3 regions of the Allobosea sp. GW821-FHT09G06 genome follow, and region 3 is predicted to be linked to each of the others. Evidence: predicted binding sites of a transcription regulator. Region 3 holds the regulator's gene; each other region holds the start of a gene.
The links. Region 3 encodes PhoB, which activates phosphate uptake and scavenging genes when phosphate is short. Its sites were predicted from a motif close to TGTCATNNANCTGTCAT; they were not measured.
Positions count from the first base shown of each region.

Region 1: a site for PhoB is predicted at 2,607-2,623, ahead of ugpB (sn-glycerol-3-phosphate ABC transporter substrate-binding protein UgpB). Genes of this name have one in related genera too.
Region 2: a site for PhoB is predicted at 2,576-2,592, ahead of AC07NY_RS08260 (BtaA family protein). Genes of this name have one in related genera too.

Region 1 is NZ_JBWKOI010000005.1:160,263-165,317, forward strand. Features, by position in the region: gene AC07NY_RS22245 (hypothetical protein) at 1-239, opposite strand, end outside; gene ugpA (sn-glycerol-3-phosphate ABC transporter permease UgpA) at 239-1,120, opposite strand; gene ugpB (sn-glycerol-3-phosphate ABC transporter substrate-binding protein UgpB) at 1,197-2,522, opposite strand; gene AC07NY_RS22260 (fumarylacetoacetate hydrolase family protein) at 2,750-3,928, shown strand; gene AC07NY_RS22265 (hypothetical protein) at 4,068-5,055, shown strand, end outside.
Region 2 is NZ_JBWKOI010000001.1:1,679,552-1,684,606, forward strand. Features, by position in the region: gene AC07NY_RS08245 (alpha/beta hydrolase) at 1-126, opposite strand, end outside; gene AC07NY_RS08250 (acyl-CoA dehydrogenase family protein) at 279-1,919, shown strand; gene msrB (peptide-methionine (R)-S-oxide reductase MsrB) at 2,009-2,440, opposite strand; gene AC07NY_RS08260 (BtaA family protein) at 2,680-3,903, shown strand; gene AC07NY_RS08265 (class I SAM-dependent methyltransferase) at 3,900-4,583, shown strand; gene AC07NY_RS08270 (potassium channel family protein) at 4,690-5,055, shown strand, end outside.
Region 3 is NZ_JBWKOI010000001.1:1,075,435-1,080,489, reverse strand. Features, by position in the region: gene argH (argininosuccinate lyase) at 1-1,050, opposite strand, end outside; gene AC07NY_RS05170 (LysR family transcriptional regulator) at 1,145-2,071, shown strand; gene AC07NY_RS05165 (SpoIIAA family protein) at 2,126-2,512, shown strand; gene phoB (phosphate regulon transcriptional regulator PhoB) at 2,516-3,223, opposite strand; gene phoU (phosphate signaling complex protein PhoU) at 3,237-3,956, opposite strand; gene pstB (phosphate ABC transporter ATP-binding protein PstB) at 3,980-4,780, opposite strand; gene pstA (phosphate ABC transporter permease PstA) at 4,826-5,055, opposite strand, start outside.

The sequences.
Region 1 (5,055 bases), on a different contig from region 3:
GCGTCGTCGGCGAAGACGGGGACGGCGACGAAGGGGACCTTGGCCTGCTCGGCCTGCCTGCGCATTTCACCGATCAGCTGGCTGCAGATGCGCTCGGCCCAAGCCAGCGTCGTGGCCGGCCCGCAATTCAGCACGATGCCGGACCAGGCGTCGATCCGGCGCCCCTGCGCGGCAGCCGTCGTCGGCAGCAGCAGGAGGCCGAGAAGCGCAACGACGATGGCACCGGCCGGCCACGCCATCAGTAGCTGACCTTGCGCTCGATGAAGCGGAACTGCACCGCGGTGAGCCCGATCACCATGATCAGCAGCAGCACCGACTGCGCCGCCGAACCGCCGAGATTGGAGCCGCCCTTGCCGTCGGAGAAGACCTTGTAGACCAGCGTCTCGGTCGCGCCCGAGGGGCCGCCGCCGGTGACGGTGTCGATGATGCCGAAGGTGTCGAAGAAGACATAGACGATGTTGACGACGAGCAGGAAGAAGGTCGTCGGCGAGAGCAGCGGGAAGACGATGGTCCAGAAGCGGCGCATCGGCCGGGCGCCGTCGATCACCGCCGCCTCGATCACGCTCTTGGGGATCGATTGCAGGCCGGCGAGGAAGAACAGGAAGTTGTAGCTGATCTGCTTCCAGGTCGCAGCCAGGATGACCAGCAGCATGGCGTGGTTGCCGTTGAGGCGCGGGTTCCACGGGATGCCCAGCGACTGGAGGCCGCGCGCGAGCATGCCGAGCGAGGGATCGAACATGAAGATCCAGAGCACGCCGGCGATGGCGGGGGCCACCGCATAAGGCCAGATCAGCAGGGTCTTGTAGATTTCGCCGCCGCGAAGCTGCCGGTCCGCCATCACCGCGAAGAGCAGCGCGATCGAGAGCGAGAACACGCAGACGAAGGTCGAGAAGATGATCGTGTTGATGAAGGCCTTGAGATAGCCGGGGTCGGCGAAGAGCATCTGGTAGTTCTCGAACCAGACGAATTCCGTCGAGGTGCCGAAGGCATCCTCCAGCAGGAAGCTCTGCCAGACCGCCTGGGTCGCCGGCCAGTAGAAGAACACGACGGTGATGGCGAGCTGCGGCAGAAGCAGCAGGAAGGGGATCGTGAGCCCCTTGAAGTATGCGTTCTTCTGCATCGGCTTCCCTGGAACGAGACGGCCATCCCGGACGGAGAGTGTCCGGGATGGCCTTAGGTTTGCAAGAGCTAAGCGCTTAGCGGGCCGCGGTGCGCTCGAACTGGCGCAGCATCTGGTTGCCGCGATCGGCCGCCGCGTCCAGCGCCGCCTGCGGCGACTTCTGGCCGTTCAGCGCCGCTTCCAGCTCCTCCGACCAGATGTCGCGGATCTGGACGAGGCTGCCGTAACGCAGGCCCTTCGAGTTGTCGGTCGGAGCCTTGTTGGTCAGCTCCAGGATCGGGGTCTCGAGATAGGGCTTGTCCTTGTAGAAGCCGGACGCCTTGACCTTCTCATAGGCCGCCTTGGTGATCGGCAGGTAGCCCGACTCGGTGTGCAGCTTCACCTGACGATCGACATTCGAGAGGAAGGTGAAGAACTTGGCGACGCCCTTGTACTCGTCGGCCTTCTTGCCGCCCATGACCCAGAGCGAAGCGCCGCCGATGATCGAGTTCTGCGGGGCGCCCTGCACGTCGGGATAATACGGCATCGCGGCATTGCCCCAGTCGAACTTGGCGTTCGCCTTGACGTTGCCGAAGAAGCCCGACGAGGTCAGGAAGATCGGGCATTCACCCGAGGTGAAGCGGCCTTCGCCATTGTTGGTGCGGCCCGAGTAATCATAGGTCTTGTCCTTCTGCAGCTCGACCAGATTGGTCCAGTGTTTCAGGAAGGCCGGGCTCTTGTTGAAGTTCAGCACGGCGTCGAAACCGGCCATGCCGTTGACCTTGGTCGAGAGCGGCACGTTATGCCAGGCGCCGAACTGCTCGATATTGGCCCAGGTCGCCCAGGCGTTCGAGACGCCGCACTTGTCGTAGCCGGCAGCCTTCAGCTTCTTGGCCGCGGCAAAGGTCTCGGGCCAGGTCTTCGGCGGCTTCTCGGGGTCGAGGCCCGCCTTCTTGAAGGCGTCCTTGTTGTACCACATCACCATCGACGAGGAGTTGAACGGCATCGAGAGCATGTCGCCCTTGGCCGTCGAATAGTAGCCGGTGATCGCGGGCAGATAGGCGGTCGGGTCGAACTTCTCGCCGGCTTCCTTCATGACCTCGTGGACCGGCTTGATCGCGCCCTTGGCCGACATCATCGTGCCGGTGCCAACCTCGAAGACCTGCAGAATATGCGGCGCCTGGCCAGCGCGGAAAGCGGCGATGCCGGCGTTCAGCGTGTCGGGATAGGAGCCCTTGTAGACGGGTACGACCTTGTAGTCCTTCTGCGAGGCGTTGAAGTCCTCGGACAGCTTGACGACGACGTCGTTGTTGGCGCCGGTCAGCGCGTGCCACCACTGGATCTCGGTCTGCGCCAGGGCCGGCGAGGCGCCGACGAGTGCAAAGGCGGCGACCGACATCAGGATGCGCGATTTGATGCTCATGGAATATCTCCCTTCCGCGGGCGAGCGCCGCCGCGGTTCTTGTCGTTGGTGCGCAAGCTAGCATGAAGCGCAGGCGACATTTCAATGACAAATCGATGACGGTCAGTGCAATCCGCCTATCGTCGCGGTCAAGCGGCTACGCTGGCGCATGACGGCTCCTCGCTTGCGCAATTGTGCATAACCGGCTGATCTGGGCTCCCGATCCGAATCCGTCCGTGGATGCCGCCATGCCCAGCCTCGATCTTGCCGTGACCGCGACCTTGCCGGGGGATGCCGATGCCGCAGCACTGGCCGGCCGCGTCTGGCGGCCCGATCTCGGCGGGCCGGCCGTGGTGACGCTGCGCGACGGGCAGGTCATCGACGTGACCCGGAGCTTCCCGACCAGCCGCGACCTCTGCGAAAGCGCCGACCCGGCCGCCGCGCTAGGCGCAGCTCAGGGCGAGGCGATCGGCTCACTCGCGGAGGTCCTCGCCAACACGCCTGTGGATGGCCGCGATCCGAAGCGGCCCTGGCTGCTCTCGCCGCTCGACCTGCAGGCGGTGAAGGCGGCCGGCGTCACCTTCGCGGTCTCGATGCTGGAGCGCGTGATCGAGGAGAAGGCGCGGGGCAACCCGGCCGCCGCCGCGACGATCCGCGAGGAAATCGGCAAGCTCATCGGCGACGACCTCTCCAAGCTGAAGCCCGGCTCACCCGAGGCGATGCATCTCAAGGACGTGCTAATCAAACAGGGCGCCTGGAGCCAGTATCTGGAGGTCGGGATCGGGCCGGACGCCGAAATCTTCACCAAGGCCCCGCCGATGTCGACGGTCGGTACCGGGGCGGATGCCGGGCTGCATCCGGCCTCGAGCTGGAACAATCCCGAGCCCGAGATCGTGCTGATCGTCGCCTCCGACGGACGCATCGTCGGCGCCACGCTCGGCAACGACGTCAATCTGCGCGATGTCGAGGGCCGCTCGGCCCTGCTGCTCGGCAAGGCCAAGGACAACAATGCCTCCGCGGCCGTCGGCCCCTTCATCCGCCTGTTCGATGCCGGCTTCACGCTCGACCATGTCCGCCGGACCACGGTGACGCTGACTGTCGAGGGGGAGGATGGCTTCCGGCTGGAAGGCTCGTCCTCGATCGCGAAGATCAGCCGCGACCCGGCCGATCTCGCCGCGCAGATGATCGGCCCGCATCACCAGTATCCGGACGGGGCCGCGCTCTATCTCGGCACCATGTTCGCGCCGATTAAGGATCGCGACGCACCGGGCGGCGGCTTCACCCATAAATACGGGGACATCGTCACCATCGCCGCGCCCGAGCTCGGCAGCCTCGTCAACCGGATGAAGCGCACCGACGCCTGCGCGCCCTGGACCTATGGCGCCTCGCATCTGATGCGCCATCTCGCCAGGCACGGGCTGCTGTGAGGCGATAGCCAACGCTGAACGCCGCGCGGTTCCTGCCGGCTTTCTTGACCGAAAACCGCAAGAAGCAGCGGTTTTGTCAGGCGGATGGTAAGAATTTTCTGCCAGAGAGCGGGCTGGACCAGGAGGGTTCGGCGTGGCGATGAGCGAGATCGGGAGGCAGAACTCCCAGGTCGGCACCAAGAGTGTGAGCGGCAAGGGCGCGATGGCAAGGATAGCCGGTTCACCCCTCGCCTGGATCGTGGCGTTCGCGCTGGTAGCCATCGCCGGCCTGATCTTGCCGCTGCGCCTGCCGCTGGGCCCGAACGCCTGGGACACCGTCGTCTATCTCGACGCGATCCAGCGCATCGAGCTCGGCCAGGTCCCGACCATCGATTTCTTCGCGCCGATCGGCCCGCTCGGCTTCTATATGGCCGCGGCTCTCGACATCATCTTCACCAACGCCCAGCCGATGCTGCTGATCAACTGGGCGCTGCTGCCGATCATGCTGCCGGTGCTCGCCCTGCTCGCAGGCGAGGTCTCGCGGCGCTCGCGCCCGCAGGCCCTGGCGCTCGTCCTGCCCTTCCTGCTGTTCGCAACCTTCCCGATCAACCTGCATGCGCTCTATCCGTCGCCCGGCTTCGACGGCTACGGCTTCTACAACCGCCATGTCGCGCTGCTGCTCTATCTGCTGATCGCGACCCTGATCTTCGCCGAGCGGCGCGGCTTCAGGATCGCGCTCGTCGCCGTGCTGATGCTGGCGCTGTTCCTGACCAAGATCACCGGCGCGGTCTCCGGCACGCTGCTCGTCGGCTATGCCACGCTCAGCGGCCGGATGCGCTTCCGCGACGCGGTCATCGCCGCCGGTTTCGTGATCCTCGCGCTCGGCGTGCTGCAAATCGCGACCGGGCTGAGCTCGGCCTACATCATCGATATCCTGACCCTGCTCAGTCTCAACACCGATACGCTGCTGCCGCGCTTCCTGACCGTGGCCTCGGTCAAGTTCAACGTGATCGGGCCATCGCTGATCCTGCTCGCCACGCTCGCCTACGCGTCTTGGCGCGACGGTTTGCCGGCGACGCTCGCCGGCTGGCGGGCGCTGATCGACGCGCCGATCGGCTGGTTCGCTGCCGGTCTGTTCGCGCTCGCGC
Region 2 (5,055 bases), 600 kb from region 3:
ATAAGGGCGGCCTTCGCCCGGCTGAACCTTCGGAACCGGTTGGGGCTGGGCGTGCGCCGGAGCGGCGGACACGCCGAAGCCGGCGATGAGGGCGATCAGCAACATATTCGGAAGGGCGCGTCGCACGTTGGGTCTCCGTCGTCGCGCGCCGATCGTGGCGCGCGGGACGATGTGCAGCAGGAACCGGGGCAGCAATCGGGCGGATTCGCAAACGGCGGAGACCGGCATAGTCTGGTGGTTAACGGCAGGGATTGTTCGCAGAGCTGGAAGGTAGGGCGATGGCGCAGCGATCGCACGGCGAGCCGATCACAAATCAGGTGCCGGCGCTGGCAGAGTATGATGCCTTTGCCGCCGATCCGGTGCTGCCCGGCATCGTCTCGGCCTTCGGTGCGGACTGGGCGCGCGAGCGGCTGCATGAGGCAGGGCGGACCGTCGGCTCGGCGCGGGTGCAGGAGCTGGCTTATCTCGCCAATCGCTATACGCCAGAGCTTCGCGCCTTCGACCGTTTCGGCAATCGCATCGACGAGATCGCCTTCCATCCGGCCTGGCACGAATTGATGGAGCTCGCGATCGGGCAGGAGACGCATGCGCTCGCCTGGAACCGGCCGGAGCCCGGTGCGCAGGTCGCCCGCGCCGCCTTGCAATATCTCTGGTATGGCGCCGAGAGCGGCATCTGCTGTCCGATCAGCATGACTTATGCCGCCGCGCCGGTGCTGAAGCAGGACCCTCTGCTTTGGGAGCAGTGGGGCTCTCTCGTCACCTCAAATCGCTACGATCGGCGACAGGGGCCGGCGCATCTCAAGACCGGGGCGACCGTCGGAACGGCGATGACGGAGACGCAAGGCGGCTCCGACCTGCGTCAGACCCAGACGGTGGCCGAGGATAATCGCGACGGCACATTCTCGCTGCACGGACGGAAATGGTTCTTCTCGGTGCCGCATTCCGACGTTTTCCTGACGCTGGCGCGGACAGGTGAGGGCATTTCCTGCTTCGTCGTGCCGGGCTGGCTGCCGGATGGTTCGCGCAACGGTGTCGCGATCCAGCGGCTCAAGGACAAGGTCGGCAACCGTTCGAATGCCTCTTCCGAGGTCGAGTTCAGGGGGGGCATCGGCCATCTCATCGGCGAGCCGGGCCGGGGCATCCGCACGGGCCTGTCGATGAACCACAATTCGCGGCTCGATATCGCGGCGGCCTCGTCAGGGCTGATGCGGATGGCGGTGTCGCTCGCCGCGCATCATGTCCAGCATCGCCGCGCCTTCCAGAAGGCACTGATCGACCAGCCGATCATGCAGAACGTGCTGGCCGATATCGCTATCGAGGCGGAGGCGGCCGCCTGGCTCGCCTTTCGGCTCTTCGCTGCGCTCGACCGGCAGGAGGTGTCGGAAAGCGAGCGACTGCTGGCGCGGGTCGGGGCGCCGATCGCGAAATACTGGATCACGCGGCGGGCGCCAGCCGTGGTCACCGAGGCGCTGGAATGCCATGGCGGCAACGGCTTCATCGAGGAGAATCCGATCGCGCGGCTCTACAGGGAGGCGCCGCTCAACGCGATCTGGGAAGGCTCGGGCAATGTCATCTGCCTCGATGTACTGCGTTCGCTGGCGCGCGAGGAGGAGGTGGTCGATGTGCTGCGGGCCGAGCTGATGGCGGCTGCGGGCGCGGACCGGCGCTATGATGCGGCGCTGAAGCGGCTGGAGGCGGAGTTGCCGGAACTGATGCGCAACGAGGGGCAGGCAAGGCGATTGACGGAACGGCTGGCGCTGCTGCTGCAGGGCTCGCTGCTGCTGCGCTTCGCGCCGAACGTCGTGGCAGATGCGTTCATTGCCACGCGGCTTGGTGATGGCTGGTCGGGGCAGTTCGGCGACCTGCCGCCAGCGGTCGATGCGGCAGCATTGGCGCGGCGGGCGGTACCCGCTATCTGAAACGTCATGCCCGGGCTTGACCCGGGCATCTCTGCATCGCTTTTCCGTCACGAGATGCTCGGGTCAAGCCCGCGCATGACGCGTGTGCCTCACGCCGCTTCCGGCTCGAACGTCATCGCCTCGCCGTTGATGCAGTAGCGCAGGGCGGTCGGCGGCGGGCCGTCCGGGAAGACGTGGCCGAGATGGCCGCCGCAATTGGCGCAGTGGACCTCGACGCGGAGCATGCCGTAGCTGCGATCCTCGGTGGTGCCGACAGAGCCCTCAAGCGGCTGGTCGAAGCTCGGCCAGCCGGTGCCGCTCTCGAATTTCTTGCCGGACTTGAACAGCTTCTGGTCGCAGCCGGCACAGGAGAAGGTGCCGGCGCGCTTCTCGTAGTTGAGTGCGCAGGAGCCGGCCCGCTCGGTGCCGTGGCCGCGCAGGATGCGATATTGCTCCGGCGTCAGGCGCGCGCGCCATTCGGCGTCCGTTAGCTGGAAGGGGAAGCTCTCGTCCTGCTTCTTCTCAGCTCCGAACATGCTCATCAGACCCATTGCGATCTCCTTCCTGGCGGGAGCGCCTCATCGGCTTTCGAGCCGCCAATATGGGGCTTCGCGCGCAAGATTTCAGCCCCGCTGACCTGCCGTCGTTTCACGATGCCGTGGCAATCCCCGCAGCATCGTCACCTGACCGTCACGCGACTCCTCTAGCAGCCCGGCCACCCGCAAAGGGAGGAAAACCGGTGACGGAACAGGCGACGCAAACGGCACGCGCGGCCCGCCGCATGACGAGCTCGGGCCTCGGGCAAGCGGTCCGCCGCAGCAAGACGCTCTCCAAGGCCGGCATGCTGGAATGGCTGTTCGCACGCGCCTTCTCGGGGCTGGTCTATCCGCAGATCTGGGAAGACCCGGTCGTCGACATGGCGGCGCTTGAGCTCAAGGCCGGCGACCATGTCGTGGCGATCGCCTCCGGCTCCTGCAACATCCTGTCCTATCTCACCGCGGCGCCGATCCGGGTCAGCGCGGTCGATCTCAACGCTACCCATATCGCGCTCGGCCGATTGAAGCTCGCGGCGCTGGCACGGATGGAGAGGCAGGAGGATTTCCTGCGCTTCTTCGGCCGGGCGAGGGATCGCGCCAATGTCGCGCTCTACGATCGCGAGATCGCTGATCATCTCGATGCGGTCTCGCGCGGATACTGGGAGGGGCGGGGGCTGAACGGGCGGCGCCGGATCAATCTCTTCGCTCGGGGATTCCACCGCTACGGCCTGCTCGGCCGCTTCATCGGCACCGGCCATGTGCTGGCGCGATTGCTCGGCGGCAATCCCAAGGCGATGCTGGCAGCGCGGGACATGGCGGAGCAGCGCGCGCTTTACGACAGGCATCTGGCGCCGGTCTTCGAGCGCAAGCTGGTGCGCTGGCTGGTGCGCCAGCCGGCCTCGCTCTACGGGCTCGGCATCCCGCCGGCGCAGTACAAGGCGCTGGCCGCCGATGGCGAGGACGGCATCTTGGGCGCGCTGAAGCTCAGGCTCGAGCGCCTCGCCTGCGATTTCGACCTGAAGGACAATTACTTCGCCCAGCAGGCTTTCGGTCGGCGCTATGGCGAGGGACCGGACGCGGCCTTCCCGCCCTATCTCCAGAAGCAGCATTTCGCGGCGGTGAAGGAGCGCGCTCCCGGCGTCTCCTATCGCCAGAGTGCGGTCACGGCCTTCCTCGAAGACCAGCCGGCCGAGAGCTGCGACGCCTATGTGCTGCTCGATGCGCAGGACTGGATGAACGACGCCGATCTCACGGCCTTGTGGTCGCAGGTTACGCGCACGGCCCGGCCGGGCGCGCGGGTGATCTTCCGCACGGCGGCCGACGAGCGCTTGCTCCCGGGGAGAGTGCCGGCCGCGATCCTCGACCAGTGGCATTACGAGGAGGAGAAGAGCCGCGAACTCTGCCGGCAGGATCGCTCGGCGATTTATGGCGGCTTCCACCTCTATGTCCTGAAGGGGCCGGCGCGGTGAGCGCCGCCGAGGCGCCGGCGGGCGGCTCAGCCGCGGGGCTGATGGACCGGATCTACTGGCACCAGCGCCATATCTACGATGCCAGCCGGAAGTTCTATCTGCTCGGCCGCGACCAGCTCATCGACGGTTTGCAGCCGCCGAAGGGCGGGAGCGTGCTGGAGATCGGCTGCGGCACCGGGCGCAACCTGATCCGGATCGCGCAGCGCTATCCGGATTGCGCCTGCCATGGGCTCGACGTCTCCAGCGCAATGCTGGCGACGGCGCAAAACTCGGTGGCGAAGGCCGGGCTGGAGCGTCGGATCAAGCTCGCGCAGGCGGATGCCACCGGCTTCGATCCCCAAGAGCTGTTCGGTCATGCCGGCTTCGACCGGATCGTGATCTCCTATGCGCTCTCGATGATCCCGCCCTGGCAGGGCGTCGTCGCCGAGGCGCTGCGCCGGCTCGCGCCCGGCGGTTCGCTGCATATCGTCGATTTCGGCGATCAGGCCGGCTTGCCGGCGCCGTTCAAGGCAGTGCTGCTGCGCTGGCTTGCGCTGTTCCATGTCACGCCGCGCGAGGATTTGCCTGAGGTCGTGTGCGCGACGGCCGAAGCGGCCGGGGCCGATTGCCGGATCGGTGCGCCCTATCGCGGCTATGCGGTCCATGCGGTGGCGACGCGGCGTAGCGGCGCGCCAGTCTAAAGGATTGGACTGAATACGATATTCAGTCCAATCCTTTAGCTCCTTGTTCTTGCATCAGCTTTGTCCGAAAACCGCGCACACTTTTCGGGCCGATGCTTTAGCGCCTATGCTGACGGCGATGGATGTCGCCGACGCCCCGCCCGACCAGAGCCGCTTCGAAGCCCTGCGCGACCGGCTGCGCCAGCTCTATCATGGGCGCTCGCCGTCAGCCCTGCGCTTCCAGGCGGTGACGACGGTCGTCGACCTCCTGATCATCGCCTTCTTCATCCTGACCCCATTGCTCAGGGAGAACGCGGCCTTCCTCTGGATCGACTATTCGGTTGCGGTGATCGTGATCGCCGAGATCGGCGCGCGCCTGCTGGCCTCGACCAACATGCTCAGGCTGCTGCGCCAGCCGACCATGCTGCTCGACCTCTTCATCCTGCTGACGCTGCTCATGCCGCAATGGCTGGAGAATTTCGGCTTCCTGCGC
Region 3 (5,055 bases):
GGCGATCAGGCCGGCGAAGGCGGGCAGCACCTCCTCCAGCACGTCGACGGCGTCGAAACCCGTGCGCTTGTCCTCGGCGAGGTCGCGATTATAGGACAGCGGCAGCCCCTTCAGCGCACCAAGCATGGTCACGAGGTCACCGGCCAGCCGCGCCGCCCGGCCGCGCGAGATTTCGGCGATATCCGGGTTCTTCTTCTGCGGCATGATCGAGGAGCCCGTCGCGAAGGCGTCGTCCAGCGTCACCCAGGCGAATTGCCGGGAGGTCCACAGCGTCACCTCCTCGGCGAGCCGCGACAGGTTCGTCGCCAGCATCGCCGCGACGAACAGGAATTCCGCGACATGGTCGCGCGCGCCGACCGCATCGACCGAATTCTCGAACGGCCCGTCATAGCCGAGCGCCTGGGCGCTGAGTTCCGGGTTCAACGTGATCGCCGAGCCTGCGAGCGCCGCCGCCCCCAGCGGGGACTGGCCCGAGCGCTTTTCCCAATCGGTCAGGCGCGAGGCGTCGCGCATCAGCACCTGGCCATGCGCCATCAGCCAATGGCCGAAGGTGACGGGCTGGGCGCTCTGGAGATGGGTGAAGCCGGGGCAGACCGAGGCCGCATGCTCTTCGGCCTGGTCGGCGATCGCGGTGAGCAGCTCCGCCAGCATCCCGGCGAGCGTGCGCGACTTCCCCCGCAGGTAGAGCTTGAGATTGTTCGCGGCCTGGTCGTTGCGGGAGCGCCCGGCGCGGAGCTTCGCCCCGGTCGGGCCGATGCGCTCGGTCAGGATGCGCTCGATGAAGGTATGAACGTCCTCGTCGTCCGGCCCCGGCGCGATCCGCCCCTCGACCGTGTCGCGGGCGATCCCGTCGAGCGCAGCCAGGATGGTCTCGAATTCCTGGGCCGTCAGCAGGCCGGCGCGCCCGAGCTCGGCCGCATGGGCCTTGCCGCCCGCAACATCCTGCGGCACCAGCCGGGCATGCTCGCCGGCCGCACTCGACAGCTTCATCAGGCGCGGGTCCGGCTGCTTGCGGAAGCGGCCGCCCCAGAGACGGGTCGTCTGGTTCATGATGTCGTTCTCCCCTGCGGGAAGAATGGCCTCTTGACCGAGACACCGGCAAACGAAACGATCTCCGCCACGATAGTCCAAAAAGGAATACCCCATGGCGGCCGGCCGGCCCCCTCCGTCATCGACCGCGCTCAGGGCCTTCGCCACCGTCGCGAGGCTGGGCTCGACCGCGCGTGCCGCCCAGTCGGTCAACCTGACCCAGAGCGCGGTCTCCAAGCAGATCCTTTCGCTGGAGCACCATCTCGGCGCCGTGCTGTTCGACCGCAGCCCGCTCGGACTCAAGCTCACCGAGGCCGGCGCGATCTACCTGCCCTATGCCGAGGCTGCGCTGGAGCAGATGGAGCGCGGCGCGCGGCGTCTGGTGGAGCGCAACGCCATCGCCCGGCCGATCCGCCTGCATATGGTCGCGATCGCCGGTGAGCGCTGGCTGATGGCGCGCTTCCCTGCGTTTGCCGAGGCCCATCCCGGCGTCGACGTGCAGTTCACCAACTATGTCAGCGAGAGCGAGACCGAGGAGCCGGATATCGAGATCGCCCATGGGGTCGAGCCCTGGCCCGGCAAGGAGGCGCATTATCTCTTCGGCCGCGATGTCGCGCTGGTCGCCGCGCCCAGCCTGATCGAGCGCATGGGCGGCTTCCGCCGCGCCGCCGACATCCAGAAGGCGACCCTGCTCCAGCATTACCAGATGCCGACCTTCTGGGCCGAGTTCACCGAGGCGCATGACCTGCGCGGCGCGGTGCCCGAGCACACCGTGCGCTACGGCTATTATTCGGTGATCACCAGCGCCGCCGTCGCCGGCTTGGGCTTCGCGCTGGCGCCACGCTGCTATGTCGCCGACGAGCTGGCTTCGGGTGCGCTGGTCAATCCGCTGGGCCTCGGCTTCACCAGCGCGATCGGCTGCTGGCTGACGCGCCCGCTCGACCAGCCGCCGCGCCCCGGGCTCGACGCCTTCATCGCCTGGCTGAAATCAGAAGCCGCCCAGTTCGACGCCGCCACGCGAGCACCTGTCCAACCCGCCTGACCGGCTGGCGAAACCTCCTCTTCCTCCGTGCGTTGTCGTTGGCAAGGAGGAGCCATGCTGACCATTCTGCCCGCGCCGGATCATGTCGCAGCCTATCGTCTGATGCAGACGCTGACCGGGGAGGATGTCGACGCGATCATGGCCGATATCGACACGAAGCTCGCTCGCCACGAGAAGATCGGCGTGCTTGTCGATCTCTCCGACTTTACCGACCTGACGCTCACCGCCGCCTGGAAGGACGCGCGCTACAGCATCGGCAAGCTCTGGGAACTCAGGCGCTTTCCGAAAGAGGCGGTGATCACGAACAAGGGCTGGCTCGCCGGCTTCATCGATCTGCTCGATCCGGCGATCCCCTTCGTCAAGGTCCGCGCCTTCAAGCCCGAGGACTATGACAAGGCGCTGGCATGGGCCGGCGATATCGAGGGCGGCCCCGACGCCTGAGGCTTACGCGGCACCGCCGCGCGCGAAGGTCTCGTCGAAGGCATAGCCGGCACCGCGCACCGTGCGCAGCGGATCCTTCGCATCGCCCGGCGTGATCGCCTTGCGCAGCCGCCCGACATGAACATCGACCGTGCGCTCGTCGATATAGACGTCGCGGCCCCAGACGGCATCGAGCAGCTGGGCACGGGAATAGACCCGGCCCGGCGCCTGCATCAGGAATTCCAGCAGGCGGAACTCGGTCGGGCCGAGATGGAGTTCGCTGCCCGCGCGGCGGACGCGCCGCGTCGTGCGGTCGAGTTCGAGATCGCCGGCCGCCAGCAGCCCCGCGACATGGCCGGGCTTCGCCCTGCGCAACAGCGCCTGGATGCGCGCGATCAGCTCCGGCAGCGAGAACGGCTTCACGACGTAATCGTCGGCGCCGGTCGCAAGGCCACGCACGCGCTCGGTCTCCTCGCCGCGCGCCGTCAGCATGATGATCGGCACGCGCTCGGTGTCGCGGCGCGAGCGCAGGCGCCGGCAAAGCTCGATGCCGGACAGGCCCGGCAGCATCCAGTCGAGCAGGACGAGATCGGGCGTGTGATCGCGAAGATGCAATTCCGCATCGTCCCCGCGCGCGACGCTATCGACCTCGAAGCCCTCGGCTTCGAGGTTGTAGCGCAGCAGCAGGGTGAGCGGCTCCTCGTCCTCGACGATCAGGATGCGTGCGGCCATGTCGGCTTTGACCTCAGTTTCCCGTCACCGCTTCGACCTCGATATTGGTCGTGTCGAGCTTGGGGCGGTTCGCATCGAGGGAATCGCCGGTGACGAGGTAATGGATGGTCTCGGCGATATTGGTGGTGTGGTCGCCGATGCGCTCGATGTTCTTGGCGCAGAACAGGAGATGCGTGCAGAAGGTGATGTTGCGCGGATCCTCCATCATATAGGTCAGGAGTTCGCGGAACAGCGAGGTGTAGAGCGCGTCGATCTCGTCATCGCGCTTCCAGACCTCGAGCGCCTTCTGCTCGTTGGTCGCGGCATAGGCGTCGAGCACGTCCTTGAGCTGGGCCTGCACGAGGCGGCTGATATGCTCGAGGCCGACCACCGCGCGATGCGGCGGCTGGAACTGCCCGGCGATCGCGACGGCGCGCTTGGCGATGTTCTTGGCGAGATCGCCGACCCGCTCGATGTCGGAGGCGAGGCGGATCGCCGAGATCAGCTCGCGCAGGTCCTGCGCCAGCGGCTGGCGCCGGGCGATGGTGAGCACGGCCTTCTCCTCGACCTCGCGCTGGAGATTGTCGAGGCGCTGGTCGGCCGAGATGATCTTCTGGGCGAGCGCGGTATCGCGGCGAACGAGCGCCACCGTGGAATCGCCCAGCATGCGCTCGGCCATGCCGCCCATTTCGGCGAGGCTGCGGCGGATGCCTTCAAGGTCGGTGTCGTAGGAGCGGACGATGTGGTCGGTCATAGGGGTGTCCTCCTCGTCGCCGCTTAGCCGAAACGGCCGGTGACGTAGTCCTGGGTCTGCTTCTTGGCGGGATTCATGAAGATCGTGTTGGTCGGCGCGAACTCGATGACCTCGCCTAGATACATGAAGGCCGTGTACTGCGAGATGCGCGCCGCCTGCTGCATGTTGTGCGTGACGATGGCGATGGTGAAATCGCTCTTCAGCTGCTCCAGCAGGTCCTCGATCTTGCCGGTCGAGATCGGGTCGAGCGCCGAGGTCGGCTCGTCGAACAGGATCACTTCCGGCTTCTGCGCGATGGTGCGCGCGATGCACAGGCGCTGCTGCTGGCCGCCGGAGAGGCCCATGCCGGAGCTCTTCAGCTTGTCCTTGACCTCGTCCCAAAGCGCGGCGCGGCGCAGGGCGCCCTCGACGCGGTCGTCGAGCTCCGACTTCGGCGGCTTCTCGTAGAGGCGGATGCCGAAGGCGACGTTGTCGTAGATCGACATCGGGAACGGCGTCGGCTTCTGGAACACCATGCCGACGCGCGAGCGCAACTCGTTCACGTCGACGTCGTTCGAGATGATGTTGCGGCCGTCGAGCATGATCTGCCCTTCCGCGCGCTGCTCCGGATAGAGCGAGTAGATTCGGTTGAAGATCCGCAGCAGGGTCGACTTGCCGCAGCCCGACGGGCCGATCAGCGCCGTGACGTGGCGATCGCGGAAGTCGAGATTGATGTTCTTCAGCGCCTTGTGCTCGCCGTAGTAGAAATCGAGGTTCTTCACCGCGATCCGGACGGGCGCCTCGGCATCGAGCGACTGGGGGGAGAGTTCAAGGGTCGAAAGCATCGACTTAGGTCCTCAAGGTCGGTCGCGACCGGGTTGGTTTCAGGCTCACTTGCTGCCGGCGACGATACGCCGGGCAACGATCGAGAGCACGAGGATCGAGACGGTAATGATGAGCGAACCGGCCCAGGCGAGCTGCTGCCAGTTCTCGTAAGGGGCGGAGGCGAACTGGTAGATCGTCACCGGCAGGTTGGAGACGCCGCCGACCAGCGTCGGCGAGAACCAGAAATTGTTGTTGAGCGCGGTGAAGAGCAGCGGCGCGGTCTCGCCGGCGATGC